Regions from separate parts of the Shewanella baltica genome, predicted to be linked through region 1. Evidence: predicted binding sites of a transcription regulator. Region 1 holds the regulator's gene; each other region holds the start of a gene.
The links. The regulator sigma-54, encoded in region 1, starts transcription at its own class of promoters, with help from an activator protein. The targets are predictions, from matches to a motif close to GTTGGCACGNNNNTNGNNT.
Positions count from the first base shown of each region.

Region 2: the regulator sigma-54 is predicted to act here: its motif matches at 5,589-5,607, upstream of DYH48_RS14045 (DUF3192 domain-containing protein).
Region 3: the regulator sigma-54 is predicted to act here: its motif matches at 5,085-5,103, upstream of flgA (flagellar basal body P-ring formation chaperone FlgA).
Region 4: the regulator sigma-54 is predicted to act here: its motif matches at 4,737-4,755, upstream of hmpA (NO-inducible flavohemoprotein).

Region 1 is NZ_UGYM01000002.1:4,031,506-4,039,207, forward strand. Features, by position in the region: gene mlaE (lipid asymmetry maintenance ABC transporter permease subunit MlaE) at 1-546, opposite strand, end outside; gene mlaF (phospholipid ABC transporter ATP-binding protein MlaF) at 543-1,361, opposite strand; gene DYH48_RS23755 (hypothetical protein) at 1,568-1,726, opposite strand; gene DYH48_RS18065 (KpsF/GutQ family sugar-phosphate isomerase) at 2,006-2,983, shown strand; gene kdsC (3-deoxy-manno-octulosonate-8-phosphatase KdsC) at 2,983-3,534, shown strand; gene lptC (LPS export ABC transporter periplasmic protein LptC) at 3,531-4,091, shown strand; gene lptA (lipopolysaccharide transport periplasmic protein LptA) at 4,078-4,632, shown strand; gene lptB (LPS export ABC transporter ATP-binding protein) at 4,629-5,360, shown strand; gene DYH48_RS18090 (RNA polymerase factor sigma-54) at 5,468-6,946, shown strand; gene hpf (ribosome hibernation promoting factor) at 6,975-7,262, shown strand; gene ptsN (PTS IIA-like nitrogen regulatory protein PtsN) at 7,265-7,702, shown strand, end outside.
Region 2 is NZ_UGYM01000002.1:3,078,930-3,086,631, forward strand. Features, by position in the region: gene truC (tRNA pseudouridine(65) synthase TruC) at 1-214, opposite strand, end outside; gene DYH48_RS14005 (YqcC family protein) at 201-521, opposite strand; gene DYH48_RS14010 (DUF3549 family protein) at 684-1,697, shown strand; gene DYH48_RS14015 (DUF3301 domain-containing protein) at 1,694-2,080, shown strand; gene DYH48_RS14030 (Mpo1-like protein) at 3,795-4,100, opposite strand; gene DYH48_RS14035 (GNAT family N-acetyltransferase) at 4,084-4,731, opposite strand; gene DYH48_RS14040 (DUF2789 domain-containing protein) at 4,881-5,114, shown strand; gene DYH48_RS14045 (DUF3192 domain-containing protein) at 5,125-5,532, opposite strand; gene DYH48_RS14050 (hypothetical protein) at 5,697-6,080, shown strand; gene DYH48_RS14055 (Zn-ribbon-containing protein) at 6,080-6,853, shown strand; gene syd (SecY-interacting protein) at 7,009-7,659, opposite strand.
Region 3 is NZ_UGYM01000002.1:1,145,870-1,153,571, forward strand. Features, by position in the region: gene DYH48_RS05135 (motility associated factor glycosyltransferase family protein) at 1-566, opposite strand, end outside; tRNA gene DYH48_RS05140 (tRNA-Arg) at 616-691, opposite strand; gene DYH48_RS05145 (flagellar assembly protein FlgT) at 747-1,913, opposite strand; gene DYH48_RS05150 (FlgO family outer membrane protein) at 2,193-2,825, shown strand; gene DYH48_RS05155 (LPP20 family lipoprotein) at 2,822-3,271, shown strand; gene DYH48_RS05160 (flagella synthesis protein FlgN) at 3,414-3,839, opposite strand; gene flgM (flagellar biosynthesis anti-sigma factor FlgM) at 3,842-4,165, opposite strand; gene flgA (flagellar basal body P-ring formation chaperone FlgA) at 4,241-4,948, opposite strand; gene DYH48_RS05175 (chemotaxis protein CheV) at 5,154-6,074, shown strand; gene DYH48_RS05180 (CheR family methyltransferase) at 6,174-7,013, shown strand; gene flgB (flagellar basal body rod protein FlgB) at 7,157-7,561, shown strand; gene flgC (flagellar basal body rod protein FlgC) at 7,564-7,702, shown strand, end outside.
Region 4 is NZ_UGYM01000002.1:3,539,377-3,547,078, reverse strand. Features, by position in the region: gene DYH48_RS15865 (NADPH-dependent FMN reductase) at 41-655, opposite strand; gene DYH48_RS15860 (helix-turn-helix transcriptional regulator) at 803-1,426, shown strand; gene DYH48_RS15855 (tetratricopeptide repeat protein) at 1,546-2,472, opposite strand; gene DYH48_RS15850 (pseudouridine synthase) at 2,634-3,341, shown strand; gene hmpA (NO-inducible flavohemoprotein) at 3,468-4,661, opposite strand; gene DYH48_RS15840 (methyl-accepting chemotaxis protein) at 4,923-6,548, opposite strand; tRNA gene DYH48_RS15835 (tRNA-Leu) at 6,715-6,801, opposite strand; tRNA gene DYH48_RS15830 (tRNA-Leu) at 6,888-6,974, opposite strand; tRNA gene DYH48_RS15825 (tRNA-Phe) at 7,029-7,104, opposite strand; gene DYH48_RS15820 (outer membrane protein assembly factor BamD) at 7,334-7,702, opposite strand, start outside.

The DNA of each region.
Region 1 (7,702 bases):
GTCGATTCCCTTCCATTCCACGCCGACTATGTGACCACCGTAAATACCCACAGCGGTAAACATTAACGCCAGCAATGGCATACTGATCACCCCAGCCCAAAAGCGCGGTGCAATAATCTGCCTTAATGGGTCGATAGCCATCATCTCTAAACTCGATAGCTGCTCAGTACTTTTCATTAAACCAATTTCAGCGGTTAAGGCTGAACCCGCACGTCCCGCAAACAAAAGTGCGGTAACCACTGGCCCTAACTCACGCAGTAAACTGAGCGCCACCATAGGGCCTAAGCTTTCTTCGGTGCCAAAACCAACTAAGATGTTGTAGCCTTGCAGCGCCAACACCATGCCGATAAAAAGCCCTGAGACTAAAATAATCACCATAGATTGCACGCCGACCACATAAATCTGGCGTACTAATAATGGAAAGCCTTTGCGCACGCGTGGCCAGCGAAAAATCGCGCCCCACAGCATAAGGCCTGCACGGCCAAAACCGAGCACTAGCTCAATCGCGCTGCGGCCTAAGTCGGCAATACTGTCGATTAACTTCACTTGCCAACTCCTTTTGCCATTAATTCTTGCTGGTAATCATTTGCCGGATAATGGAACGGCACGGGGCCGTCCGGAGCACCTTGAATAAACTGTTTTAGCTGTGGATTATCAGCGTACTTTAATTCTTCAGGGGTACCGTGGGCGATGACTTTTTTGTCAGCCACCACATATACATAATCGGCAATACCGAGGACTTCATCTACATCGTGGGACACTACAATTGAAGTCAGATTCAGCGCATCGGATAACTCACGGATCAGCTTCACTAACACGCCCATAGAGATAGGATCTTGGCCGGCAAAAGGTTCATCGTACATCACCATTTCAGGCTCAAGCGCGATGGCTCTGGCCAATGCCGCGCGGCGCTGCATACCACCGGATAATTCACTTGGCATCATCTGGGCGGCACCACGTAAACCTACGGCTTCAAGCTTCATCAGCACGATAGTGCGAATAATGTCTTCTGGCAGACCTGAATGTTCGCGCAGCGCAAAGGCCACGTTATCGAACACATTAATGTCGGTAAACAGCGCGCCGCTTTGAAACAGCATGCTCATCCGCTTACGCAGACTAAATAATTCATTGCGACTCACGCCATGGATATCGTGGCCATCAAATAGCACTTGTCCGTGGTCAGGCGTTAACTGGCCGCCGATCAACTTTAACAGGGTCGTTTTGCCTATGCCGCTCGGCCCCATGATCGCCGTCACCTTGCCCCTTGGAATGGACAGGCTAATATCTTCATATATCACACGCTGACCGCGGCTAAACCCCAAATTACGGATCTCAACCAACGGCGTTTGTTCTTGAGTCATGCTTGATTCCGACATTTGCAAAAGAGGTGATCCTAGTCTTCCTAGACTGACCAATCGAAGAGCCGCAAATTGTACGTAATTGCGCTTTAACCTACAACCGAATCGACACTATCGCCCTGCGATACTTTCAATTTGCCTCATTTACAGCGAAAATGCGCCCTAAGTTTTCACTCTGCACAGGTAAAATGTTACTTAATGTTTTCAACCTAGTTGCAGAATTGGCGATATTGGCTAATTCGTTCGCACTTAGCTCGCTCTTCGTCCACTTTTAGGTGCGATGAGTCGATATACGAGTGTGAAATAGAGGCATCCCGTGCGGTAATACCCGCCGCGATACGGGATAAATCCATTGAAATAAACGACAAAGACGATGATATTGCTCAAGACCTTCGACCGCTAAACAGGTTATTGTGCATGAATAGCTGCCGCAGCTGAACTTGACGAGTCGGATCAATCGCTCTAGCCTGCCGCAATTGTTTTGTTGCTTTAGGGAATTCACCACAACAAGACATAAGCTAAATCGTCTGAAAACAAACTAAAACTTGGCAGAAAGCCTATTACATATCATCTTTATCGCGTACCAAATTGTGCTATTCCAATCCCATCAATGGGGCGACAAAGACAATGCAAAAAGAGAGATAGACATGGTAGACAAATCACAACTGCGCCAATGGGGCTGTAAAGTTATCGACATTGAAAAGTCAGCCCTAGACAATCTTTATCAATATGTTGATTCGGCCGAATTTGCAGAAGCTTGCGAGTTGATCCTTAACTGCACAGGCAAAGTGATTGTCATGGGAATGGGCAAGTCGGGCCATATCGGCAATAAGATTTCTGCCACCCTCGCCAGCACAGGAACGCCCGCATTTTTTGTGCATCCGGGTGAGGCCAGCCACGGCGATCTCGGTGTATTAGCCGATAACGATGTGATTTTAGCGATTTCAAATTCCGGTGAGTCGAGCGAAATACTCACCTTAATGCCCGTCATCCAACGTATGGGCGTGCCCGTTATCGCGGTAACAGGTAAACCCGAATCGAACATGGCGCGCTTATCTAAAGTACATTTATGTATTGAAGTACCCGAAGAGGCTTGCCCACTGGGACTCGCGCCAACGTCAAGTACTACCGCGACCTTAGTAATGGGCGATGCGATTGCCATTGCGCTACTACAAGCGAAAGGCTTTACCCGTGATGACTTTGCTATGTCCCATCCTGGCGGCGCTTTAGGGCGTAAGTTATTGTTAAAAGTCTGCGATGTCATGCATAGCGGTGATGACTTACCGCTCGTTAACCACGATATTTGCATCACAGAAGCCCTGTACGAAATCTCCAAAAAAGGCTTAGGCATGACGGCGATTATCGATGATCAGCGCAAGCTGGTTGGTATCTTCACCGATGGTGATTTACGCCGCGTTATCGATGCCGAAGTGAATCTACGCACTACGCCCATCGCCGATGTGATGACCCGTAACTGCGTGACCATCACAGACGGTGTGTTGGCCGCCCAAGCGCTGCAAGTGATGGACTCAAAAAACATCAACGGATTAATTGTTATCGATAAAGACCGCCATCCAATCGGCGCTCTTAACATGCTAGACATGGTTAAAGCAGGAGTCATTTAATGCCACAGCAAGGATTTTACGGCCCAATCAGTGATGATGTGTGGCAACGCGCGCAAAAGATTAAACTGTTGATCTGTGACGTCGACGGGGTGTTTTCAGATGGTCGTATTTACCTAAGCAATAGCGGCGAAGAGCTAAAAGCCTTCCACACTCGCGACGGCTATGGCGTGCGCTCGATACTCACCAGCGGCTTTAATCTTGCCGTTATCACTGGACGTCAATCCAAAATCGTTGAAAACCGTATGACGGCGCTTGGCGTAACCCATATTTACCAAGGCGTAGACAATAAGTTCGAGCCCTATGAAGCATTGCTCGCACTCTATGGTGTTACCCCAGAAGAAGTGGCGTATATCGGTGATGATATTGTCGATCTGCCAGTGATGAATGTCGTCGGTTTAGCAGTCAGCGTAGCCGATGGTCATCCCTATGTTCGTCAGCACGCCCACTTTGTGACTACGCTCAATGGCGGCCACGGTGCCTTGCGTGAACTCACAGATCTATTGCTACTCAGTCAAAATAAATTCACTTCGGCCCATGGAATGAGTATATGAGTCGTGTGACACTCGCGATTATCGCTTTTTTTGGAACTGCATTAGTGCTTTATTGGCAAGTGCAGAACAAACACAGCGGTGATACCGATAACAGAGTAAAAGATCAAAATACCCCAGATTTCATCGTTGAAGATCTGCGCAGTGTTGAGTTCAATGAACAAGGGCTAGTCAATAGCCGTGTGACGGCGAAACACATGGAACATTATGATTCAACGAATCAAACTTACTTTACTCAACCTGTTTATCTTGTTTATCCAGACCAAGGTAAAGCACAATGGCAACTCAGAGCAGATCAGGGCAAGCTAAACAAGGAAACGGGCAAGGTTGTATTAGAAAACAATGTTATTATTGATGCCATTAGCCCAGAAGAACCGATCCAGACCTTGTCCACCAGTTATCTGGAACTCGATCTCAATACGATGATAATGACCTCTGACCGCACCATTTACGTCACAGGGAAAGATTTTAATATTCAAGGCCAAGGCCTTTATGCCGACCTCAACGCGCAAGAAGTGCAATTGACCAGTCAGGTAGTAGGAACATATGAAGCAAAATAACGTATTACTTGCCAGCCTAATGCTAATAATGAGCATGAGCGCCTTTGCTAAAGTTGACGACCTGAAACAGGAAGTCAAAATCAAGGCTGTGAGCCAAACGGCAGATATCAAGAACAACCAGATCATCTTCTTTGGTCCGGTTGAAGTCACCCAAGGTTCGATTAAAATCCATGCAGATCAACTGCGTGCATTTTCTGCCGAAGGTGAAAATAGCAAAATTTTAGTGGCCACTGGCAACCCTGCGACGTACAGCCAAGTATTAGACGATGGCCGTCCAGCCTCGGCGAGCGCGAAAGAAATTCGTTACGATATGGCGAGCCGCACCCTGACACTTAAAGGCAAAGCCTCGTTAGATCAAGCGGGCAGCCAAGTGACGGGTAATTTGATCCGCTACAACATCATCCAGCAAAAATTGATTGCTGAGAGCACCGGCAGTGGTGACGATCGCGTGATAACGATTATTCAGCCAGAAAGCTATCAAGATGATGCCAAACCAGACGCGCCAGCAGATAAACCTGTGAAAAAGCAGGACTCTAAATGACCCAAATCACCCTAAGAGCACAAAATCTGGCGAAGAGTTACAAGAGTCGCCAAGTGGTTAAAGACGTTAGTCTGACGGTAAAAACCGGTCAAGTCGTTGGCCTACTCGGCCCGAACGGCGCGGGTAAAACCACAACCTTTTACATGGTCGTTGGTCTGGTTAAAAGCGATAAAGGCCATATCTTTATCGACGATGATGATTTAACCGCAGATCCTATGCACCTGCGTGCCCGCAAAGGCATAGGTTACTTGCCGCAGGAAGCCAGTATCTTCCGTAAACTGACCGTCCATGACAACATCATGGCCGTGCTGCAAACGCGTAAAGAACTGAAAAAAGAGCAAAGGGAAGAAGAGCTAGAACATCTGCTTGAAGAGTTCCACATCACCCATATCCGTGACAGCCAAGGCATGTCATTGTCGGGCGGTGAACGTCGCCGTGTCGAAATTGCGCGGGCGTTAGCAGCAAATCCTAAGTTCATTTTGCTCGATGAACCCTTTGCTGGTGTCGATCCGATTTCGGTTATCGACATTAAAAAGATTATCGAACAGCTCAAAAGTCGTGGCCTTGGCGTGTTGATCACAGACCACAATGTCCGTGAGACATTAGATGTGTGTGAACATGCCTATATCGTGAGTCACGGAAACTTGATTGCCGAAGGAACACCCGCAGAGATCTTAGACAATCAGCAAGTTAGGGCTGTGTACTTAGGTGAACAATTCAGGCTATAGTTAATCAAGCGGAGCCAATGCAGGCAATTTATGCCAACATTGGACTCCACTCAAGATGATAACAAGCGACCTCATCCAACAATAATAACGTAGGGATCAGCGGTAACATGAAAGCGTCACTCCAGCTCAAACTGGGTCAACAGTTAACCATGACGCCACAATTACAACAGGCCATACGTCTGTTGCAACTGTCGTCATTAGAACTGCAGCAAGAGATCCAGCAAGCCTTAGATTCTAATCCCCTTCTCGAGCTGGAAGAGGATCAATTCGACGCCACTAAAGACCCTGTAAACCAAACGCTATCCGATACGGATTTCAGTGAATCTAGCACCCTGCCGCCAGAAAAAGACAGCTCCACCATAGACACGGCAGAGTCGCTCACGAAAGAGTCCATGCCCGACGAACTCCCCATGGACACCACATGGGATGAAGTGTTCACCGCCTCACCCAATTCTGGCCCCGGCGGCAGTCGTGAAGACGATATGCCCTTCCAAGGTGAGACCAGTGAAGGCTTGTATGAACACTTAGAATGGCAAAAAAACCTCACGCCGTTTTCTGAAACCGATTTAGCCATTGCCACCGCCATTATTGATGCCATCGACGATCAAGGCTATCTCACCCAAAGCACTGACGAAATCCTCGAAGCCATGGGCAATTCGGAGGTCGAGCTCGACGAAGTCGAAGCCGTACTCAAGCGCATTCAACATTTTGATCCCATTGGTGTTGCCGCCCGCGATTTAAGCGAGTGCCTGTTGATCCAACTGTCGCATTTCGCCGCTGACACGCCCAACCTAGAAAACGCCCGCATGCTGATCAAAGATCATTTAGATCTGATCGCCACCCGCGATTTTAGATTGTTGATGCGTAAGACTAAATTAAAAGAGGATGAGTTAAGAGACGGCATCGCGCTTATCCAAACCCTCAATCCCCGCCCAGGTTTATTGATTACGCCCAACGATGACGAATACGTCATCCCAGATGTGTCAGTGTCGAAGAAAAATGGCCGCTGGGTGGTTGAGCTGAATCCTGACTGCATGCCAAAAATCAATGTAAACCAACATTATGCCTCGATGGCGCGCAGCACTAAAAGCCAAGCCGATAGCCAATTTATTCGTGGTCATCTGCAAGAGGCTAAATGGTTTATCAAGAGTTTAGAGAGCCGTAATGATACCCTGTTGAAGGTGGCGAACTGTATCGTCCAATATCAGCAAGGTTTCTTTGAATACGGTGAAGAAGCCATGAAACCTATGGTGCTTAACGATATTGCCGAAGCGGTAGAAATGCATGAGTCGACCATCTCACGAGTGACGACACAGAAATACATGCATACCCCTAAGGGACTTTTTGAACTAAAATACTTCTTCTCTAGCCACGTCGGTACTGACGATGGTGGGGAGTGCTCATCCACAGCAATCAGAGCCTTCATTAAGAAACTGGTTGCAGCGGAAAACCAGAAAAAACCATTGAGCGACAGTAAGATGGCGCAACTTCTGGCAGAACAAGGGATCAACGTAGCCCGCAGAACCATTGCGAAGTACCGAGAGGCTATGCTCATTCCGCCTTCTAATCAGCGTAAAAGTTTATAACCTACAGTGGATATCGGAGGACGTTTCTATGCAAATAAACCTGAGTGGACACCATGTCGAAATTACCGAATCGTTACGCGCATATGTAGAAGAAAAGTTTTCAAAACTTGAACGCCATTTCGAACAGATCAATAATGTGCACGTTGTGCTCAATGTCGAGAAAATGCAACAGATTGCCGAAGCGAGAATAAATCTTATCGGTGGTGAAGTTTTTGCTACTTCAGAGCATGCTGACATGTATGCCGCTATAGACGCCCTGATTGACAAGCTTGATCGTCAGGTTATTAAACACAAAGAGAAGTTAACAAAACACTAATAATGGAACTTTGTACCATACTGCGGCCGGAGTGCACTACCTGCGCCACTCCGGGCAGCAAGAAAAAGGTACTGGAACTCATCAGCGACTTAGTCGCTGCCCAGTACCCGACCCTCTCATCTCAAGAGATATTCGAAAGCCTAGTGGCGCGCGAAAAGATGGGGAGCACAGGTATAGGTAACGGCATCGCCATTCCACATGGTCGACTAGCCGATATAGATCAGCCCATTGCCATACTCATTAAGTGTGAAGAGCCGATAGCATTCGATGCTATCGATAAGCAACCTGTTGATATTTTATTTGCACTACTGGTGCCTGCTGACCAATGTCAGCAACACTTAAGTACCTTGTCTTGCATGGCCGAAAAGCTGAGCGACAAGCAAATATTAAAGCAATTACGCAAGACGCATGATGAAACGGAACTCTATCAGGTAATCACT
Region 2 (7,702 bases), 950 kb from region 1:
CCACTAAGTCGCGGGTCAGCTGCATGGCAAAAAATCGCTCCCGACGCGCTAAATAACTGCGGTGGACCAATAAGCCTGCAGGTTTATGAATTGCCACTAAGTGATCATCTTCATAAAGAATTTCAATCTCAGGCGCCTGCTCTTCTGAATCATCCTCTTGGGATGCATTCAGTGCATTTTCAGGCGTTTCAAGCCAGATATCATCTTGATTCATTTAACAACATATCCAATTCATTCAATACGCCAATCAGAGCTTGGCGCGGGGGCATATCCTGCCAAACATGTTCAGCCATAGGGGCTATCGCAATTTGCGTCGGCAATGGCGCACCCGTTTCGATTAAAGTCTGCATTCTAGGCAGTAAAATAAACTGCAACCACTGCTCAAGGGGCATAAGATCACAGGCAAAAGGCGCTGTGCTTCCCATTGCAGCGGCAGAAGGCGCTTGCTTAGACCACAACTCGGCCGCTTGCAGCGCTTGGGCAATCTGAGCCAATTTAGCTTGGGTTTGACTGTATAACATAGCTTTCAGATCCATTCTCATGTTAGCCATTGTGATTGAGGAACTTGCCACAATCCACAGGCCGAATAGGTCGATTAAAGTGCCGCAATCATACCATCCAGACGCACTTCCCCCTATAATGGCGCCAATTTATTGAGCCTCTTTGATTGATATGGCAGCCAAATGACTGAAATTACAACTTTAAGCCAGTTTTTAACCACAGCCAAAACCCAGTTCCAAGTGTATGATCTTGGCCGTAGGGTGCAACATATTGATATGCTCGCGTTTCACCAAATAGAATCTCTGTCTACCCCTTATCCTTACCCCATTCAAGGACATGCGCAGTTTGCTATCGTCTTTTGGGATGCAAGTCAGCAACACTTTATTTGGTTTCTAAAACTGGCCTTAGATGAGCAAGGATTACTGTCGCCTGCACCGCGCTCACAATTTATCGAAATGATATTAGCGGCATTAGGGCAAGATCCCACTCAACCACTCAGTGATGAGCAGCAAGAACGACTCGCGAATAATCCGTTTAACTTCAAGCCAAGCCAGGAAAAACTCGCCGTATTCAACGCGCTTGTTCGTAAACAACTCGGCCAACGCGCGTCATCGCAATACGAATTTGCCGTGCAGTACCTGTCAGGCCAAGTTGCCCCAGCTCAATGGCAACATATTGGGATGCAAGGCATAGCCGATGTGTGCGCGCGCGCAAATGAATTTGATCATGAGCAGCACTTAGTATCGAGTTTTGATACTGCCGCCATCGAAGTGCAAATCGCCCTATGTCAGTGTCTTGAGCACTTACTGATTAGCGACACGCTCGCCGATAAAATTCTCGCAAAACTTCAAGATGCAGCCCCAGAACACCAAGCCTATTTCCTTCGGGCTTTGGCTTCTAGCGCCAAACACAGCCAACAAGCGTTCGAACATCTTCACGGCCAAGCCTCTTTAGATACCAATGCCCTCATCAGCATTGCCGGGCGTAACTGGTCGATATTAAAACAAGATTCAAGTCGCAGTCTTTACTTAGAAGCCCTAGCACTGCAGCCCCAAGCCTTTTTTAATCAGGTCTTTGCTGATATTGTGGCTATCCCTAGTTTGCGCAATCAACTACTAGGCGAATTAAGAAACCCCAATCGAAGCGTTCAACTATCACAAGCCATAGGTGGTTTGTTTAAGGCAGCAAGCAAATGATGTCAGATTTACTGTTAATTATTGGCCTCGTCGTGATTGCCGCATTTTTTTGGCAGTTACGCCAAATGGCAGAGTTGAGCCGCATTTTTGCCAAAAAAGAATGTTGGCGACAAAAAGTGCAACTGTTAGCCATAGCAATGGAAACCGCGCGCCCAAGTATTGGCGGCACCACAGGGATTTGTTGGAAAGCGAAATATTTATTTGAATTCAGCACTGACGGCATTAACCAGTACAGTGGCCATATTTGGATGCAAGGTAAGAAAATTCAAAAAATAGAATGGCCTATCTTCCCAGAGCCCGAATGGCAAGAAGCGCCGACAGCACAGGGGAAATTTGGCGGTTGTGGTACGCAAAGCGGCTGTAGCTCAGGCAAGTGTCATTAAGTATTATCGACTATAGATGAGATGCCAAATAAGCTGTTCGCCAGAATAGAGAATAATCAGTCATTCTCTGGTGCTGCAAAATAACTCGCTGTAAAAATAAAAAAAGAAAGGGCGCGGCCCTAAAGCCACGCCCTCCTATTCTCTGTTAAGCTATCCCGCTATTTTTGTGCTCCCTGCACCATCCATGCGTCAATCTGCGTCCTGCTTCATCCCTGCTCAATCCTTGAGGTCCTTGTACTCATGTACTTCCCTATCTCTTGGTCATCCAGTCCCAAGCTTGCTCTTTCCTGAGCGGTTCCATCATCATCCATGAAACGGGTATTGCATCCATTCAATTGCACTCCCTGTGCCATTGCCATCCTATGCAATGAGTCTATCAATCCTTGATAGTCTCCCTTCCTTGGTATTGGCTATCTTTCATCCTGAAAGGCCTATATCCCTATTCCTTAAGTCACATTCCTTAGTCACTGTTCGATCATCCTGATCGCCAACATCCTGTTGCCCGTAATTCCTTCTACAAGATGAATTCTACGCCAACCAACGAAAGTACTCATTGCGGATTATTTAAAATGTTAACGAAAATAGTGAGTTTAACTGATGAAAAATAGACTAACTGACTGATATAAATATAAATAATAACCAACCCCAAGACATGACCACCCTTTGAACCTACAAATTACTTACATACTTGTAAGAGATCTCTTACACGGAGGATGGCAATTCGAATCAAAAGTAAGCAAAACGCTAGATGTCTCCCCTGAGGACTTATGCATAAACCGCTATCGCTCAAAGTTCATTCGCGCATGACCAGCACACAGAGAGTAAATTATTGGGCAATAAGAGAAGTAAGACTGGTAAACATGCTTTACGGTGATAAGTCTTTAAGCAGAGTTAAGATAAAGTCAATGTGAATAGCGTTATAGCTTGGCAAAGCGAGATTAATACTGAAAATGAACCAAAGAAAAGGGCGCAACTAAAGTGCGCCCCATTTATCCTTTGTAAGCCGTCCTGCTCGATTTGTGCTCCCTGCACCATCCATGCGTCTGCTTGCGTCCTGCGTCGTCCCTGTAATCCCTTTTCGTACCTGTGTATCAAACTTGCGTGAGATAACACTCAGTCCTTTGACCTGTAAATCCATTTTACAGAGCCTGTCACTTCCTATGACTTTTTCCTATTGCATCCTGCAAAAATTTGTCTTCCATAGAGTAGTACAAGCTGTTCACCCTTATACTTTATCCTTGTCTCGACACATCCTGTCTCGAGTTCATGCTTAATCCTTAAGCGTGTCCTGTATTCTTCCTGAAATTCATCATCCTGACGATACGACTCACTGTCTCTAATCATCCTTGAAAAGCAATCCTGCTTTTCCTTAGCCTATCCTAGGCGAATGACAGTTTTCCTACCGTCAGCGATTTCAACCTTGAAATCTTAATTCGTTGCTTCTTGCGTCCCTTTGGCCTGTTTCGCTTTCCTTGCTATCCATTTGCTTTGGCCATGAGTGAATTCTACGTTAACCATGACTTTTTTGTTCGGCTCAAAGAACGGACTACAAAAGAAATTACGGTCAAACATAAGGCAAATAAACACAAGTTAATGATTCTATTTAAAATTAAACGCAAGAGAACAAAAAACAATCAAAAAGAAAACATTATGTCCTACAGCGTTTGTAAGCGATCTCTCACACGGGCATGGGCATCTCACTCGGACGGCTTTTTTAACGCTTAAAAAAGCCGCTGATCATCTGAGCAAACATCACCCAATCAGCCATCAAACTGTAAAAGGGATACTGAAATGTCGCAGGTCGATTCTTCTCGAATACTAAGTGTCCCACCCACGCAAAACCGTAGCCAACGACCGGAATAAACCAACATAGCCACCAGGCTTGTGAAACCAAGGCAATGCCAATCAGCAGCAGGACTAAGCTACTGCCAACAAAGTGTAATTGCCGGCAAATCGGGTGCTGGTGTTGGGATAAATAGAAAGGATAGAAATCGGCGAACCGTTTATAAGAGTGAGTCATCTTGTTGAACCGAATAGAATAATAACTGACCATGGACACTGCCGATATTGAGCTCGCCTAAAGAGACAAAGTCATGCTGGGTAAATAATTGCAGATGGCTCTCCTGGGCGACAAACACACCAATGCCATCCAGATCCGGCTGCTCATCACACCAACTCACTACCGCTTGCACTAACTTATGTCCGAGTCCTTTATGCTGCTCGTTCGGTGCAAGGGCGATAAACTGCAAAATACCGCAGTGCTTACTGGGTAAGAGTTCGACAATACTGGACTCTTTTTTCATCAACGCTTGGGTCGATTGCCAGCCCGTACCTAACAACATCTTTAAGCGCCAATGCCAGTAACGCCCTTCTCCCAAAGGCACTTCTTGCGTTACCACACAGGCTAAACCAACCAGTCTTTCATGGTCGAACAAACCTATGAGTGCTTGTTTTTGTTGCCATAACGTATTGAGTTCTTCGCGGATCGCGGCGCGCAGTTTTTGCTCGTAAGCGGCTTTATCTGAGGTAAAAAGTGAATCGACAAAAAAAGGGTCATCATGGTAAGCGTTATAGAGGATAGAGGCGGCGATGCGTAAGTCTTCCGCGGTCAAATAGACTGCACGGCAGTCTTCCAAGGTTTCATTGTCCATTATTAGTATTCCTTGACTTAGCTCACACTTTTTATGAGTAACAATTAATTTACCAAGGAAACGGAAAAGTGCAAATTTTAATCATAGATTGCATTTTTCAATCAGGCGCTTACTCTAAACGAAGGCACTATACTGAAAAGGAAACAATGATGGATACAACTCCAGTAGACCTAAGCCACTTATTCGAGCAACTCGGTTTAGACAGTAGCGATGAAGCCATAGCGCAATTTATTGCAACCCATGATATCGACCATCACATCCATCTAAGCCAAGCGCCCTTTTGGACCCCAGCTCAAAAGAGCTTTATCATCGAAGGCCTAGAAGCTGATGCCCTCTGGACTGAGCCCATTGAGCAACTCGATACTCAGCTACGTAAGCTATAAAACTCGCGGGTTAAATTTTACTGTAAGCCGTTTCACCCCAACCCACTAAGGCATTGTTGCTCAGCACGATAGGTGTGCATTCGTCCTTAGTGGTCTTTCCATCGCCATTATTGCGCTGGGTACGATAAAACAACACTAAGACTTCTTTATTCGATTCACCTTGTTGAACACTTTGTTGAATGTAGGCTTCACTAAAATCAGCGGTGCCCATTAAGATCATCACTTGGTCTTTGGGCATCCCTAAACTCAGTTTGGTTAAGTTAGTGCGGTTTTTATCCTGCACTTTCTCCCATGATTCGCTGCTATCCCAACCCGATTCGCCATCACCGACATTGACCACACAGCCGCTAAGACCTAAGCTTGCAAGCCCTAAAAAAGTGATGGCGATAAGTTTGTTATTCAATTTATGGTTAATCATGTGACATCCTGTGTGATTATTATTTTTGCTTGAAAAAGCGATTTAGGCAGGACAATAAGCAAAATAGATGCCAAATGACAAAACACTGTTTTTAAATGGAAAAACTTACGCAACCTTTTGAGATTAGTTTAAATCATTCAACAAATTAAGGAATTTTGCTAATTATGAGTCCACTTGACCAAGTATTAGCGGCTGCACGTTCGCTCGAAGCCTGCGGTAAAGTACCGAGCCTTGCCTTAATAAAAAACCGTTTAGGTAGCAGCCTACCTTTACCGATATTGATCCAAGGCTTGCAGCAATTTAAATCTATGCCTAAGGCGGATCGCGAGCGTTTAGCCGAGTTACAAGCCATCAGCCCGACAATCGAAGCCGCTGCAACTAACGATACCTTGACGCTTGCGCTGCTTGCCGATCGCCTGCAGATACAACAGGCATATTTTGAACGTCATGCTGAGCAGCAAAAAGCAGAAATAATGCAATTAAAAAATGAACTGCTTGAACTAAAACAACGCATCAACTTATTAGAATCCCAAGGAAAAACCGCTTAATGTTTGTCACTGAACTACGCTTCGAATGCTTCGCCGACACCACTATCTCTGCCGCCGAAAAAGCCATTAATCAGCTCCTTGAAGCCTATCGAGCTAATGGCCAAATCTTAGGGCGAGAATTTGCGGTCGCCTTTAATGACGGTGAGTTTAGAGTGCGTTTACTGATGCCAGAGAAAAGCAGTTTAGCGCATAAATATCACAGCCCTTGGGTCAAAAAAGCCTTAGCAGAATTAACCGAAGCCAAACTACTCGCGCCGCGGGAAAAGTTTATCGGTCAGGACATTAATTCTGAGGTCAGCAATACCGACACACCCAGCTGGCAACTGCTCTATACCAGCTTTGTGCACATGTGCTCGCCCCTGCGCAGCGGCGATAATCTATTGCCCATTCCTTTATATCGACTCCCAGCAACCTTTAATGGCGATCACAAACGCATTATCCGTTGGCAGAGCGAATGGCAAGCCTGTGACGAGCTACAAATGGCGGCGGCCACCAAAGCAGAATTTGCCGCACTTGAGGAATTATCGAGTCCAGACAGTGATTTATTTCGTAGAGGTTGGGATTTACGCGGCCGTATCGAATATCTCACTAAAATCCCTACCTATTACTACTTATACCGCGTCGGCGGCCAAGATTTGGCCTCAGAAAAAGCCCGACCTTGCCCACGTTGTGGCAGTCATGATTGGAAACTCGATGAACCTTTATTGGATATGTTCCACTTTCGCTGCGAGCCTTGCCGCATAGTATCAAATCTGTCTTGGGATCATCAGTAACATCATTTTATCCCGCCAAAGACCTCAACCTAAGATAAGCCATGCTTAGGTTGAATGTTCCGCTCAAACTAAGTGTGGTTGAGCGTTAACACTCTGACTAAACGTGGTTGAAGGCTAAGAGCTCGCAGCAAGATAAAGAGCCCAGCTCCCACCAACTAGCGTTTACCAAAGAGGTTTTGCCACATACGTTTAAAGCTGGCAAAAATCCCCGGATGTTCTAATGCGGGCATCGGCAGTTCTTCATGTTTAACGGGCGGTGCTATCCGTGGCGATATTGCTTCGATAAACGCAGTCAAACTCGAGGCTAATTGCTCTGATTGCACTTCACCAGGGATTTCAATCCACACGCTGCCATCACTGTTATTGATGGTGAGCATTTTATCGCCCTCATCTAATAGGCCAATGAACCACGTCGGTGGCTGCTTGAGCTTTTTCTTCATCATCAGATGACCAATCAGATTTTGCTGCAGGCAGGTAAAATCATCCTCATTCCACACTTGCAGTAACTCACCCGTGCCCCATTTTGAGTCGAACAATAACGGCGCAGAAAAATACAGACCGTAAAAATGATTAATTTCCGGCCACAAAGTCAACTCAAGCGCATGCTCAACATTGGCAAAACTGCCTTCGACTTCGCGTTTCACCGGCTGCCAAGAAACCGCTTGATCAAGATCAGCATGAAATTCGCCTTGAATACACACAGAAGGCTCACCCTGTGGGTAATAACGCGGTAGTTCACCTAAACTCGTTAGGTAAGCTTGATGATAGTTTTGCAAAAATTTATCGAGTGCGAGCAGACAAGACACTTAAGCACAATCCAATTTCAGGTATAATGTGCGCCTATTTTGA
Region 3 (7,702 bases), 2.9 Mb from region 1:
GTATTTTGCTGAAAGCGCGCCAGAATTTGAGGGTCTTGGGTTTGATGTGATCTTGCCGCAAAGAGAGTCTGGTAGTGGATTAATATTTTATTTCTTAACACTGCACCATCATCATCGGCTAACACCAATTCCGCTGAAGAGGTAATGAAAGGTAAGATTAATGTACTTTCTGGTGTGGCGAGATGCAATTCGCATTTAGGATTGGATAACCAATCGGTTTGATCGGTATAGCTGAGCACTAATTGAGTGATCGCCACATTAAGCAAGGTTACATTCAGTTTTTCTAGCGGGTAGCTAAGTAAGAGTTCTCGAGGTAAATCGCCTAAGCCTAAGCCATACAAATGAACGATATGACTATGAGAAGGTAACTGATCAATATTGAGATTCACTTCTGCCATACGGTCATGGCGACTGCTCAATTGAATACCATTAACGCTAATTGTTTGGTTTTGGCCTTGAACTAGGTGCGAATCTAGGTGGTTGATAGATTGGCTTTTAATTGTTGCCGCGACGATAGGCCAGCGACGTTCGATAATGGCAATGTTTGATGTGAACAGGTCGGTCATTCCGCATCCTCTGGAATTGCTTATTTCAGACGCCAGTTCGATCACTATCTGGTCTCTCCACAGGGACTCGAACCCCGATCGGCCGCTTAGGAGGCGGCTGCTCTATCCTGTTGAGCTATAGAGAGACGACAGTGATTATACTGGTTTTATCTCTGATTAAAAGGCTTATGATTTAGTTGCTTAAATCTTAAGCGCTATGTCGTTTATCTGCACATTGTAGGCTGCATTTTGGTCTAAAAGTACTGCTGTAGAGCTTTCTTCACTCACTTGTTCGATTTTTACCGTGGCTCGACTTTTGGTTGCGACTGCGCGCATTTCATTGAGTCGATCGGGTAGGTTTTGCTGTAATACGACTTGGAATTTATCCCCAACACGAATGCCATGTTTACGGCCGAGATTTAAAATGATCCTGTCCGCTTGGCGGCTCACGACTTGGCCGAGTAAGGGTCTGCAATTGAGTGTACTGTCTAAATCGTGGGTAGCCTGTTGCATTAACTTAGTAATATTTTTGCCATAGGATGATCGCCAGAATCTGTCCGTATTCGGGGCAATAATGGCTTGTTCTTCAAATTCCCATGGCGATGATGTGCTGTAGCTTTTACTCCAGACTTCTTCGCCACTGATCCCATGATAAAGGCTAAGTTTGAACTGGAATTGCCTGAGTGGAGCTTCATCCCAGAATCCTAGGAAGGTTGGCTGCAATGGCTCCATTGAGATATCCATGATTTGTGGTTGGAGGATATATTGGCTGTCGGTAATTTCACTGAGCCAGCTTGGGAGTCGATAACCGCGAATATCCACTAGATCTTGTTTAATATCGAGCAGCTCTTTAGCGTGAGTGTGGCTAAAACCTGTGGAAGAGTAATCTTCTATAACACTGCCTAATTTTTCTGAGATCACTTCTTCAAAGCCTGAAAGCTGTCCGTATCTGAGCTGAGTACGATCTTTGATTTGTGCTTGAGGGATTAGAATCGCGGCCTTTAATTGTCCATTTGGACACTGCTGCGTAGGATCATCATTTAGATCGAGTCGTAGGGACACATAAATTTTGTTTCCCTGGATTCGTTCGCTAACGAGTTGGATGCTGATGGCTTGGGCGTTGCGATTTATCGCGAAGTTATTCTGTGTAAGGTTTCCGTTAGAGGTTTGTTGTTCACTGGAGATTTGAATGCCTGTGCTTAATGTAGCGTAGCTAACGGCTTGATTAATTGCTTCTTCCCTTGCTTGAGCCGTATTACCATTGATAATAGTCGCTTCACCACTGGCTTCTATCCATTCGGCCCGAGTAGGCAAAGACAGCAGTGCAAGGCTCAAAATGATGAGCGAAGCTGAACGTGGTATGTGCATCAATACAATCCTTATCGCTAAGCTATTGGCGAGCTTGCTAATCGAGCCAGTTTCCTGACACTTAATCTAATATACCGACAAAGCAAATTTCATGCCTGAGTAACGAGAGTTTTCGATAAAGTTTCCATTGGCGCAGTCGATATACAGCGTATGAGCATAATATTGTCGGGCTGGAGCAATTTTGGTCCGAAGATTGCTGGCTTTTGTTACTCACAAAAATGAGACGCGTAGAGTGTGAGTGATTTAATTGCCAGTACACCCACAGATGAGGTAAATCCAATGCTAAAGCGTGTGATTATTCCCTTAACATTACTGATGTTAGGTGGATGTGTGGCTAAATCGGTTACACCGCCCAAGCCGAGTTTAGTGGATGGCAATGGGTTGCCGCCAACGGCAGTGATCAACCATTTAGCACAGCGAATTGTGACAGAGCTCGTTAAGCAAAATGATGCTCTGCGTTCTGATCAACCAATTGTTGTCGCAACCCCTGTATTAGTGGGTGACATGAATGGCACAAATGCGTTGGCGCAGCAGTTACAGCAAGGATTAATGACGTCGCTCCATAGCTTTCAGTTTAATGTAGTGGATTTAAATTTAGCTGATGGCTTGAGAGTGACGGCTAATGGGGATTTTATTTTGACGCGAGATTGGCAACAATTGTCGAAAAATCTTCCCGTTGAGCATCTTGTTGTATCGACTATGAGCCCCGTTACCAATGGTATGGCGATCAATACTCGGATTGTGAACATAAGTAACAATCGTGTGGTATCAGCCTCTCAAACTTTTGTGACTCAAAAAGAGTTGGCAAACTACATGCAGCCTTCGGAGCAAATTGTGTCACAAAATGGCATCTTATATCGTCAGGCGAGTCCAGGCATGAATGAAGTCCGTGTTTTAGGAGATGGAAAATGAAACGCTACCTTTTAGTTATTGCGGCGCTAATGCTAACTGGCTGCGCTGCTAAAGATAGATATGTGCAATGGGAAGATGTGCCGCCGCCGAGTTTTCCTAAGTTAACGGCCATAGGATATGCGCCCTTAGCGACTCAACCGGCTAAAGAGCAATCACAAAGAGTGTTGATGGCCATGCAAGCATCAAAAATTGTGGCCTATCGTGAATTAGCAGAACAAGTTTATGGGCAGAAAATAACGGCAAACAGCAGTGTCAGTGATTGGATGTTGACGGACGATAATGTTAAAGCGTCGGTTTCTGGTGTGATCCGTGGGGCGCGGGTCGTTAAGAGTTATCCAGCTGGCGATCATTATGTCACTGAGTTAGAACTGGATTTTTCACAGGTATGGGCGCTGTATCAACAACAGAGTCGTCCACAGCGAGTGAAAGAAGTCACGTATTTCTAGTCATTTCTACATGACTCTATTGAGCCGCGTACTATGCGAGTAGTTATGCGGCTTTTCTTTTTCTGCACAAGTATCAAAGTCTAATCTTTAATCAAAGCAGAGCTTAGAAGCGGGAAATACAGAGTGGAAATTGATGCGCCTGTTAGGCCTTTAAATCATTGCCTAAACTTGAGATAGTTGAGGTCTTGCCTTTATCGTTATACGTAAGGCTGGAGGCGTTTCTGCTAGCTTGTAAAGCTTGAGCGAAGCGATTCAGGCTGGCTAAATTCATCTCAATTAAACTGGCATTTTGATCGTTCAGTTCTTTGCATTCAGTTAATGCGTCTTTGACAACGGCCATTTTATGCACGAGTTCACTTTGCTGAGTGAGTTGAGACTTATCAGTGTGGTTTGCCAGAATATCGTCATTAGTCTTGAGTTCTTTCAGACATTGTGATTTTTCGTTAGCAAGAGAAAGCAGTAAATCGGCGTTTTGGTCAACCAAAGCGCCTTTTTCCTTGAGTATGATTTGCTTAAGAACAGCCAAATGGGCGTGTTGTAGATCTACCAGTTTAGCTATTTCAGTCATAGTTACTCTTTATTCAAGTCATTAAGTTCGGCTTCAAAACTTGCAATATTGGCAGCCAACTTTTCAGGGTCAATTTTATAGCGGCCTTCGGCGATAGCCTGTTTAATTTCGGCCACTTTCTTTTGATCAACTTCAGGAAGGCTCGCCATTTTAGTCTGAGCTCCTTGAAGTTGTTGCGCTTGCGCTGTAATCACCACTGAGTCGCTTCTTTGTGGTGTTGTCGATTTTGTGGCAACTTGAGCAGATTGATCGCTGCTAGTTTTAGTTGCACCTGAACGAACTTGTGTGGTCGTTGCAGTGTTGAGTTTGCTAATATCAATTGCCATTTTCGGCTCCAGCGTCGTGTGTACGGGATTTCTTAACTGGGGTATCGGCAGCTTATAAAAAAGCTTTAGATTATTTTACATTCTTACTTCAACTTCGCCAATGCCCGTGACTATAGCATCTAGTTCTTTGTTTGAACTGCTATTTTTGACTCTGATCCGATCGCCTTTATTGCCATCTTGTAGGGCTTCGCCCGCAGTTTTAAGTTCGAATGAGTTAGAACGAACATAAATAGATACCGAGTCGTTTTTACACACGAAGCATAAGTTATTGCTCAATATAGGATAATCCTTCGAGACGCGTCGTTTGACTCGCACACCAGCTAATTTACTTGGATCATCAAATTCAGCGCCCCGTAAACTATTTTGCTCAATGTAACGGATTTCAACTTGGCTAGGGGAGATGAGTTCGCCAGGTGCTAAGGTTTCAGTTGTGACAACAACGGGGAATAAAATATCCACTCTAACCGAGATATAAATTTGCCAAGGGTAAGCGAGCTCTTGCGTATTGCAGCTGACTTTTAGGGTGTTATTACGGCTAATTTCCCTGTCACTAGCCAATTCAACCTGAATTGGCGACGAACATTGTGACGGCAGCATTCTTGCGTCAACTATTTGCGGCGAAATATCGACTTTGGCATTCGCTGGCACGGATATCTTTTCTGAAATAAGCGCTTTAGCTAATTCTGAGATGGCCGATACGGTGGGAACAATAGGCTCTGCACTCGCAAAAGCGGGCATGAAGAGGGCGAAAACACTAAAAAAACAGACTAAATTTACTTTCATAATGAAGAGACTAGCTTGTAACGCCAGAATGCACCTATACTTTTATCAAGTTCGAAGCTGACCACTGTAATAATATTTTGCATCACTGTCAGAAGATTGACTCAGTTTCGACTATGTTTATCGATAGATAAGACGTAAGCAATTAATATGCCTATACTCAAACGAGTCATAGGGCCGTACATAAACAGAACAACAAGGCAGAGTTATGTCGAGTATTCTTGATTCAGTCAACAAACGAACCCAGCTCGTTGGTCAAAACCGTTTAGAATTGCTGCTTTTTAAATTAAACGGTCGTCAACGGTTTGGGATTAACGTGTTTAAGGTGAAAGAAGTACTGCAGTGCCCGCCACTGACAACTTTGCCTAAACTTAATCCTTATGTTAAAGGTGTCGCGCATATTCGCGGTACGACTATTTCAGTTATTGATCTGAGTGCGGCAACAGGTGGTAGACCTTTAGCGAGTACTGAAAACTGTTTCATCATTATTTCTGAATATAACCGCAGCGTTCAAGGCTTCTTGGTCAGTTCTGTTGAGCGGATTATCAACATGAATTGGGAAGCGATTATGCCTCCGCCTCAAGGCGCCGGTCGTTATTCTTATCTGACGGCTGTAACTGAGATTGAAGGTGAATTGGTTGAAATTCTCGACGTAGAAAAAATCTTAGATGAGATTTCACCGGTTAAAACCGCTATCAGTGAAGAAGCCAATGAAAAGCTGACCCTCGACAGAACCCAGCATTACCATATTATGGTTATCGATGATTCTGCCGTGGCGCGTAAGCAAATTATTCGTTCACTCGAGTCATTGAACTTACAAATTGATACCGCAAAAGATGGTCGAGAAGCATTAGATAAGCTTAAAGAAATCGCCAAAGAAATGGACAATGTTGCCGATGAAATCCCTCTCATTATCTCAGACATTGAGATGCCTGAAATGGATGGTTATACCCTGACCGCTGAGATCCGAGATGATCCTAAGCTCAAGCATATTAAAGTGGTACTGCACACATCGTTAAGTGGTGTATTCAATCAGGCAATGGTTCAAAAAGTGGGGGCCAATGACTTTATCGCTAAGTTTAATCCCGACGAACTGGCTGCTGCCGTGAATAAACACTTAAGTTTGTAAGTGCAGTAGTTAGTACCTAGATACGCTTTACGCTATAATCTCGACTTTATAACATGATGGTTTCGCACTGATTTTGGTGCTTGCTATAGGATTTAGGATGTGAATGTGCCAAATAAATCACTCGCTGAAGCTGAATATAATCAATTTAGGTTGTTCTTAGAGCAACACAGCGGCATCGTACTGGGTGAAAATAAGCAATATCTGGTGCGCAGTCGTCTAGCTCCTCTGATGGGGAAATATAACCTGCCATCCTTATCCGATGTGGTTAAGCATTCGATGAAGCCAACGGAACGTGCGCTTCGGGCTGAAGTGATCGATGCTATGACGACCAATGAAACCCTTTGGTTTCGTGATCGTTATCCATTTGAGTTATTGCATAACGTTTTGTTACCTGAGTACAGTCGTTTAGGTCGTCCACTTAAGATTTGGTCAGCCGCGTGTTCATCTGGGCAAGAACCCTATTCATTGGCGATGACGATTCTTGAGTATCAGCAGAAGAAGCCTGGTGCGCTTGCGGGCAGTGCGTCAATTCAAGCCACGGATTTATCGCCTTCCATGTTGGAACGTTGCAAAAATGCTGAGTACGATAGCTTGGCATTAGCGCGCGGTTTATCCGAAGAGCGAAAGCGTCAGTTTTTTGATGCTTTACCTTCAGGCAATATGAAGTTAAAGGATAATGTTAAGCGTTTGGTGAACTTTAGGGCACATAATCTGCTTGAAAGTTATAGCTTACTTGGTAAGTTCGACATTATCTTTTGCCGCAATGTGCTGATTTATTTTGCGCCTGAGGCAAAGGCAAAAATTTTGCGGCAATTCGCTGCCGCTCTTAATCCCAAAGGGATCTTATTTCTTGGTGCTTCTGAATCTATAGCTGGTTTAACGGATGAGTTTGACATGGTCCGTTGTAACCCTGGGATTTATTACCAGAAAAAGACTTAAGTCTGCTGCTTTAAAGAAAATTACCGACATTTGTCGGTAATTTTTTACCCATCACTTGCTCATCTCTATTGTTATTATCATTATTCCCCTATGTTGGCACATGAATTGCTTTATTTCCGTGAGTAACACGAGGAGGCAATTTTATGGCGATCAATTTTGATAATGCACTGGGTGTGCATCAGTACACTCTCGGTATTAGAGCGCAGCGAGCTGAAGTCATTTCGAGCAATATCGCTAACGCCGATACGCCACATTATAAAGCCCGTGATGTTGATTTTTCTGCGGCAATGCAGGCCGCCCGTGGCCAACAACAGCAGCGTAATAGTCTTGAAATGCAAGAGTCAGACAAGCATTTTGGTCTTGCTGAGTTGACAGGTCAATTTGTTAAGTTCCGTGTGCCAAATCAACCCGATACCGGTGATGGCAATACCGTTGATATCCAACAGGAACAATCGGCATTCATGCAAAATGCCCTTGAATATCAAATGTCATTAGGCTTTTTAGACAGTAAGTTTAGTGGCATGAAGAAAGCGCTGAGAGGGGATTAATCATGAGTTTATTTAGCATATTTGATGTTGCTGGCTCGGGAATGTCGGCTCAATCGGTCAGGTTGAACACCACTGCGAGTAACATAGCTAACGCTGATTCCGTCTCGAGTAGCGTAGATAAGACCTATCGTTCCCGTCATC
Region 4 (7,702 bases), 490 kb from region 1:
TGATTTTAGTCTGTTGCTGGTGGTTAAAATCTCAAGCCGCTTACATACCGTAACAGTATTCCTGCTGCTTTGGGTACGCTTGTCCGGCATGTTGTTGACGAATGGGTGCTAATGCTTGGGCGTATTGATGCAGCATATACAAGCTGTACTGCACTCTTTCCCTGAGTGCGATATCCCGGGCACCCTCGGGAATGGCATTGAGTACATGGCTGACATTGCGGATGATCAAGTGATCGGGAATAGGCACTAATTTATTGTTTTTGAGTGCATTCATCTTCACTTCAACGATGGGATAGGTACCGCCAATCCCGTTCGATACTGAGATTAATAGTGCCGGTTTATGGGCTGTTTCTTCGCGAGTACACATCAATAAAAAGTTCTTCAGTAGTGGCGATGCCATGCCGCCCCATTCTGGGGTGATAAGTACCAGCGCATCGGCTTCGTCGACGCTTTGCTCTATTTCGGGCCAGTGTTCCCCCTTGTTGTCTTCCTCTCCATCCCAAAATGGCAGGTTAAATTGGCATAACTCTAAGTGATGTATGCTGGCGTAACCCATAGCATGGGGAGATGAGAAACTGCTTTCTGCAATGTAGCGACCGACTTTAGCACTTTGGGAGTCGGGTCTTTGGCTGGTGCTGATGATGAGTAACTTCATTAAGTAAACCTATTTGTTTATAAATTATTTATAAGGTAATTACTTTATTTAATCTTGTAAAGGATAAAGTAAATAAAAAAGTTTATTTAATCTGTTAAAGCGGTACTGGATCGGAGATAATGCGCTGGCTAACATCGGAGAGTTCAGATGAAAACCACTGATAAGATTATTCAATTGCTCAAGTTACATGGCCCGCTTACCGCTAAAACCTTAGCGGAGGAATTGGCGTTAACGACGATGGGCGTGCGTCAACATCTTCAGGCATTGGAAGACGCAGGCGATGTGGACATCGAAGATAGAGTTGAAGGTCGTGGTCGCCCAACGCGTTACTGGAGATTAACTGAACAGAGCCGCAGTCACTTTGCCGATCGTCATGAGGAATTGACGGTACAGCTAATTGATTCGGTGAAAATGATCTTTGGTGACCAAGGTTTAGATAAGCTTATCGACCACAGGGAGCAAAGTGCGTTAGTTCAGTATCGTGCCGCTATGGAAGGGGCGACAGATATTCCGACACGTTTGGCTATCCTTGCGAAATTACGCTCGAACGAAGGTTATATGGCGACGATGGAACAGGTAGATGGCGTGTATTTTTTACTCGAAAATCATTGTCCTATCTGCGCCGCAGCGACTAAGTGTTTAAACTTTTGCCGCTCAGAGTTACAACTTTTCCAGCAATTATTCGCCGATATCGCGGTGGTGAGCCGCGAAGAACATATCATCGAAGGTGCACGCCGCTGTGCATATAAGATTGAGGCTATTCCTCACTAGTGGGACTTAAGTCGCTCAATTATGGCGCTTTATCTTTAGGATAAAACGCCACTGAGCGCCAACGCCATATATCAAGCGTTAGTGCGGAGCTTAAAAATTAAAGCTTATAACTTAGTAGCTTAGGGCTTTTCAGGTTCGTGATAGGCCAATAAGGTTTCGAAACGAGCATGTCCTTTAAGTTGTGAGAAATCCGCCTCTTCTAAGGCCAGTTCCTTGAAGGATGCACTGTTATGAATGGCGCGCTCTAAATCAGAAATTGCTCTATCTTCAACCCCTAAGCACGCAAAGGCGCAGGCTCTTTGATAAAAAGCGTGGGCGTTAGTTGGGTCCACTTCCAGAACGCGATTACACAGGCTTTGTGCCCAGTTAAATTCACGCATTTCCATTGCGGCGTCGGCCTTGTAGGTCAGGGCTTCTAAATCCCCTGGTCGAATCGTGAGAATCTCATCATAGACTTCAATCTTTTGCTCTGGCGTTTGCGCACTTTGCGCCCGTAGCCAGAGGTTATGGATCTCATTGATAATCTCAATCTCGCGATTATTGTCCGTGATAGTACGGCTCTTACGCTTGAGTTCTTGCTCAAGTACTTTGAACTTTTCTTCGTATTGTTCGGCAATACTTTGCAGCTGGTTAGCAGCCAGTTTGGCTGTGTGCGTTTTGATTTCCCGCAGGGATTGCCAACCGATAAAGGCGACTAACGAGGCGACACCCGCGATGATATAGAAGAAGTAAGTCACAGTGACATTGGCGTAGTTCATCGATTTGTCAGCTACGGCGAGTTCGCGGTCGGTGATGTCGATGGTGAGACGACGCTCGAGATCCTGTTGATCGTGTCTGAGGGATTTAAGTTCATCGAGGACGTAACGCTCGACCAGCGGTTTATCATGGATAGCGGAGGGGCGAGCCGCTTCAGGAGGATTAACTGCATCACTCGCTTGGGCGAAAAAAGAGCTCGCAAGCGTCACTAAAAACAAGGCTAAAAATAGCAGGTTCGAACGTATTAAAACGGGACTTGCGGATAAGTTTTTGATGCGGTAACCACTCACAGTAAGATTAATTGAGCGCCTAGCTTAACAAATTTTACCTCGTTCGATCCAATTTAGCCCAGAATAGCCTTTGTGATGCTCCTTTAGTTCGGCTTGCTATGAGCCGAACTTGCATCCTGCTAGAATGGCTATCTCATTCATATTTCGTCATTTGTGGTGTTATGCAATCTAAGCGCGGCCGACTCGATCGTTATCTTTGTACCCAGTTACACACTCACCGTAAAGCGGTGCGTGAACTGCTATTATCGGGCCGAGTGTGCGTCGATGGATTGATAGTGAAGGATATGGATAGGCAAGTGGATGAGTTTTCCCACATCCAACTCGATGAGCAAATACTGCAGGCCAATGCGCCCGTCTATGTGATGCTTCACAAGCCGATTGGTGTGGTGAGTGCTACCAAAGATATTCAGCATAAAACAGTGATTGATTTGCTTGATTGCGAAGCCCGTGATGAGTTGCATATTACTGGCAGATTAGATTTAAACTCTTCGGGTTTGTTGTTATTGACCAATGACAGCCGCTGGTCTGATGCGCTGATGTCACCTACACACAAGGTCGACAAAGTGTATCGGGTTACCTTAGCTAATCCCATAACCGAAGAATACATCGCTGCATTTGCCGAAGGGATGTATTTTGGCTTTGAAGATATTACAACCCAACCCGCTAAGCTGGTTATCCTCGCTGATAACGTGGCTGAAGTGACTTTACATGAAGGTAAGTATCATCAAATCAAACGGATGTTTGGTCGGTTCCGCAATCCGGTTGTTGGCCTGCATCGATTATCGATAGGCGATATTGTGCTTGATGAAAAGTTGGCACCGGGTGAAAGTCGCGCGCTCACTGCGGCTGAAGTTGCCTCTATCCGTTAAAAATGATGAATAGAAAAGTACATCAAGCATTCATCATGCTTGTCGCTATCGTTTGCCATGCTAACAATGAAAGCTAAGCATTCAAACGGACCTGAGCGTGAATTCCCTCAAGTCCGTGTCATGCCATTAAAGATCGGCGTGAGGGCCGAACACTTCATAGTGCATGCTTTCAGCCGCGACACCCAGAGCGAGTAGTTGTTGCTTGATGGCTGACATGAATCCAATGGGGCCGCAGAAATAATAACGTGCGTGGGGAAGCAACTGTTCGGCGACTTTACTTAACTCCATTTGCCCTTCGAAATCATAATCATCACCCAACTTATCGGTTGGGGCTGGCTCACGATACCAAACATGACTTGTCAGATTATGATGTTGCTGGCGCTTGGCGTAGATAGCCTGTTTGAACCCGTGTACGGCGCCTTGCTCACAGGCATGCAGCCAAGTGATAGTGCTGGGATGCTGCAGCTTGAGTAATTGATTGAGCATACTTTTCATCGGTGTTTGGCCTACACCAGCCGAAATGAGCACTACGGGGGTGTCCGCCGCGACTTCTAGGGTAAAGTCTCCCGCGGGTGGCATCACCGCGATTTTGTCGCCGACGTGTATCGCATCATGCAGCAGGTTCGACACTTGTCCGCCGAGTTCGCGTTTCACACTGATGCGGTAGCTGGTGCCATTGGGCGCATCGGATAAGGAATATTGGCGGATTTCTTCATATGCCAAATTCGGGTGTGTTAGCTTCAAACTTAAATACTGACCAGGGATAAAATCTTTAACTGGCTTGCCATCTTCGGGCGTCAATATGAAGGAGGTGATGACTGCTGACTCGGTATTTTTCGCACTAATGATAAACTGACGCTCACCTAACCAGCCACCATCTTGCTCTGCATGCGCTTGATAAATTTGTGCTTCTCGCTGAATAAAAATATTGGCTAAAAATCCATAGGCCTGTGCCCAAGCTTCTAACACTTCTTCTGTTACCGCATCGCCCCCTAATTCTTTAAGCGTTGCCAATAAATGGCTGCCGACGATCGCATATTGCTCAGGTTTGATCAGAAACCCCGTATGTTTTTGGGCAATGCGCTCGACGGTTGAACTCAGTACCGCTAAGTTTTCGATATTTTTCGCATAGGCTGCGACGGCATTGAACAGGGCTACAGGCTGACCACCAGAATGTTGGTGCGCCAAATTAAATACATCTTTTAGTTCAGGATTATGTTTGAACATACGTTGATAAAAATGGGTCGTCAGCGCAGGACCTGCTGATTCGAGTAAGGGAATGGTGCTCTTGATAACTTGGATAGTACGGCTGTCCAACATCGAAAATCCTTAACGTGTAAATTTTATGAATGTTTATTGAGTTTAAAGATCTATTTGATTTGGATCAATAGAGATTATCGCTATCCGTGCTATCGATAACAAGGCTGAGATCATTTGAAGTGTTCAATAGAAGGAGAAATTAAATCGAGAAATAATGAAACGGATATTCTATTTCAATGGGTTACAGATGATGTAAATAGAGGGGAGTTTGACTGCAACAGCAAAAATGGTTGCAGTCGTTTTGTGGTTGATTGAGTTAAATTAGAGCTTAAATGCGCTCACTTGATTGCGCATGCTGCTGGCGAGCTTAGTCAAATTAATCACAGATTCACTTAATTCAGCCGCCGAAGCTGTGGAATGCTCGGCGATATCGCTGATGGCAATAATACTGCGATTAATACTCTCGGCAACGCTACTTTGCTCTTCAGCTGCGGTCGCAATGTGGGTATTCAGCTCGGTGATGCTGTCTACTGAGGTGACAATTTCTTTCAGCGCTTGACCCGCCTGATTGGCTTTATCGTTGGCATCATCTACTTGATTGATACCGATTTCCATTGCGCTGACGGCTTCTTTAACCCCTTGTTGTAGGGTGGCAATCATGGCCTCAATTTCTTGAGTCGATTTTTGAGTGCGTTGCGCTAGGGTGCGCACTTCATCGGCCACGACCGCAAAGCCGCGACCTTGCTCTCCCGCCCGTGCGGCTTCAATGGCGGCATTGAGTGCCAGTAAATTGGTTTGTTCAGCAATGCTCTTAATCACATCGAGTACGCGGCCGATATTTTGACTTTCATTAGATAAAAATCCAATGACCTGCGCCGTTTTTTGAATTTGATCAGAAAGCTGCGACATACTGCTAATCGATTGCATCACAATATTATTGCCGTTGGCGGCATAGGTATCGGCATCTTTGGCTGAATCCGCCGCGGCAGATGCGCTTTGGGCGACTTCGGCAACGGTGGCCGTCATCTCATTCATGGCCGTTGCAGTCTGCTCCGTTTCGGCTTGTTGCTGTTGCATTCGTTTATTGGTGTCTTGGGTGAAGCTACTTAACTCATTTGCCGAACTGTTGACCGTAGTTGCTGCCTCGGCAATGGAATGAAGAATCCCCCGTAAGTGTTCAATTACTTGGGTGAGGCTCGTGGATATTTGCCCTAGCTCATCGTGATTAAAAGTGGTGAATCTGACTGTGAGATCTGAGTCTTGATGGATCCTTTTCAGTTTACCGAGGATGTCATTAATGGGATTCATCACGCTGCGATTGACCCAGAGTCCAATCACAATACTGATGATCATGGCGGCACAGGCTAATGCCGCAAAAATAGTGATTGATGATTGGTAAATGGCATTTACACTATCTTTTTCTTCGCCCGCCACGCGGATTTGCAGTGCAATCAGTTCAGATATTTGGTTACTGATAGGATCAATTGCTTGGTACAGCGGCAGGATATTGGCTGAGAGTTGGCTTGAAACATCGCCGTTTAATCCTCTTAAGCGCGATATCAGGGTATCAATCTGTTGATTCGCGGAGGAGAACAGCACTTCGGCTTGTTTTACGAGTCGGGATTCTTCTGAGGTAAGCTCGGTAGATAGGTATTTTTGCCAATGTTGAGTAATAGTCGATTTGGCACTGTCTAGCGCTTCAGCCGCTTGCGAGGCGGTGAAACCACCCGCGTTCGCCTTATTGACCGCATCGATAACATCGACCGCATACTTATCGGCAATCACTTTTAAGTCATCCAGCGGCACCACTCTGTCGTTATAGATGCGTTCAACACCCGACTCAATGTTGCCCATCATATTAATGGCGAGAAAACCAATCGTCAGTAACATTGCAAGGGGGACCAAAATGCCGATAAACATTTTTTGTTTTATTTGTAGACCGTTCATATGGGATAGCCTCAGTGAACTAAAGAGTCCTTTAGGCAGAGCTCGAGCTATCCCTATGATGAGTCTGTAACATTAGGTATAGCAAATCAGCGGAAAGAGGGGAGAGTAACAGAGGATTTATTTTTTTTTAGATACAAAAAAACCTCGCTTAGCGAGGTTTAAATGTTGGTACAGATGAGAGGACTTGAACCTCCACGCCCTTGCGAGCACCAGCACCTGAAGCTGGCGTGTCTACCAATTCCACCACATCTGCATGGCTATCCGAAATTTCATCGAATGAGTAATCTCAAAACCGAAGAAACAATCTTAATGCTTTGTTTCATTCGTTGAACTGCAATTTGGTACAGGTGAGAGGACTTGAACCTCCACGCCCTTGCGAGCACCAGCACCTGAAGCTGGCGTGTCTACCAATTCCACCACACCTGCACTGTACCTATTGCAATTCTCTAACATTAGTCGCTGAAGCAACCAATTTAAAGATGGTGCCCGAACCCGGAATCGAACCAGGGACACGAGGATTTTCAATCCTCTGCTCTACCGACTGAGCTATTCGGGCGACGGGCGCAATTTAAAGGCTTTTCGGGTTTTGAGTCAATAGATTTTTACTAAATAACGTAAAAAGTGACTCGGTTGGATAAGATTTACACGAAAGTGTCATTTACGCTGCAAGTGGCGAGCTAAAAATAGTCAAACCACTATCTACGCTGGGGACTTAGCAATATCCAGTGATGGGTTAACTTGGGTAACAAAGCAAAAAAATGCCCCTATTAAAGGGGCATTCTCGGCTAGTTTGATAAGATTTCATTGTTTGGATAGTTAGCTTGCATTACCATGAGCACGTTTTGCTTCAGCTTGCTCTGACCTAATTCGCCATAAGCTTCTATCATTATCTCTAATGCCCGTTCATTTGAAGGGGTGCCAGGATATGTTTCCATTACAGATTGTGCTCGGATTGCTGCGGCGCTCCATGCATTCATCTTGAGATAATATTCGGCAACTTGGATTGAATATCTTGCTAAGCGATTCTTCAACGCTAACATGCGTTTTTGCGCATCGGCGGCATATTTGCTGTTAGGGTAAGTTTTGATAAGACGATCAAAATCTTTGAAAGCATCTTGAGCATTTTTAGGGTCACGATCGGTTCGGTCGATATT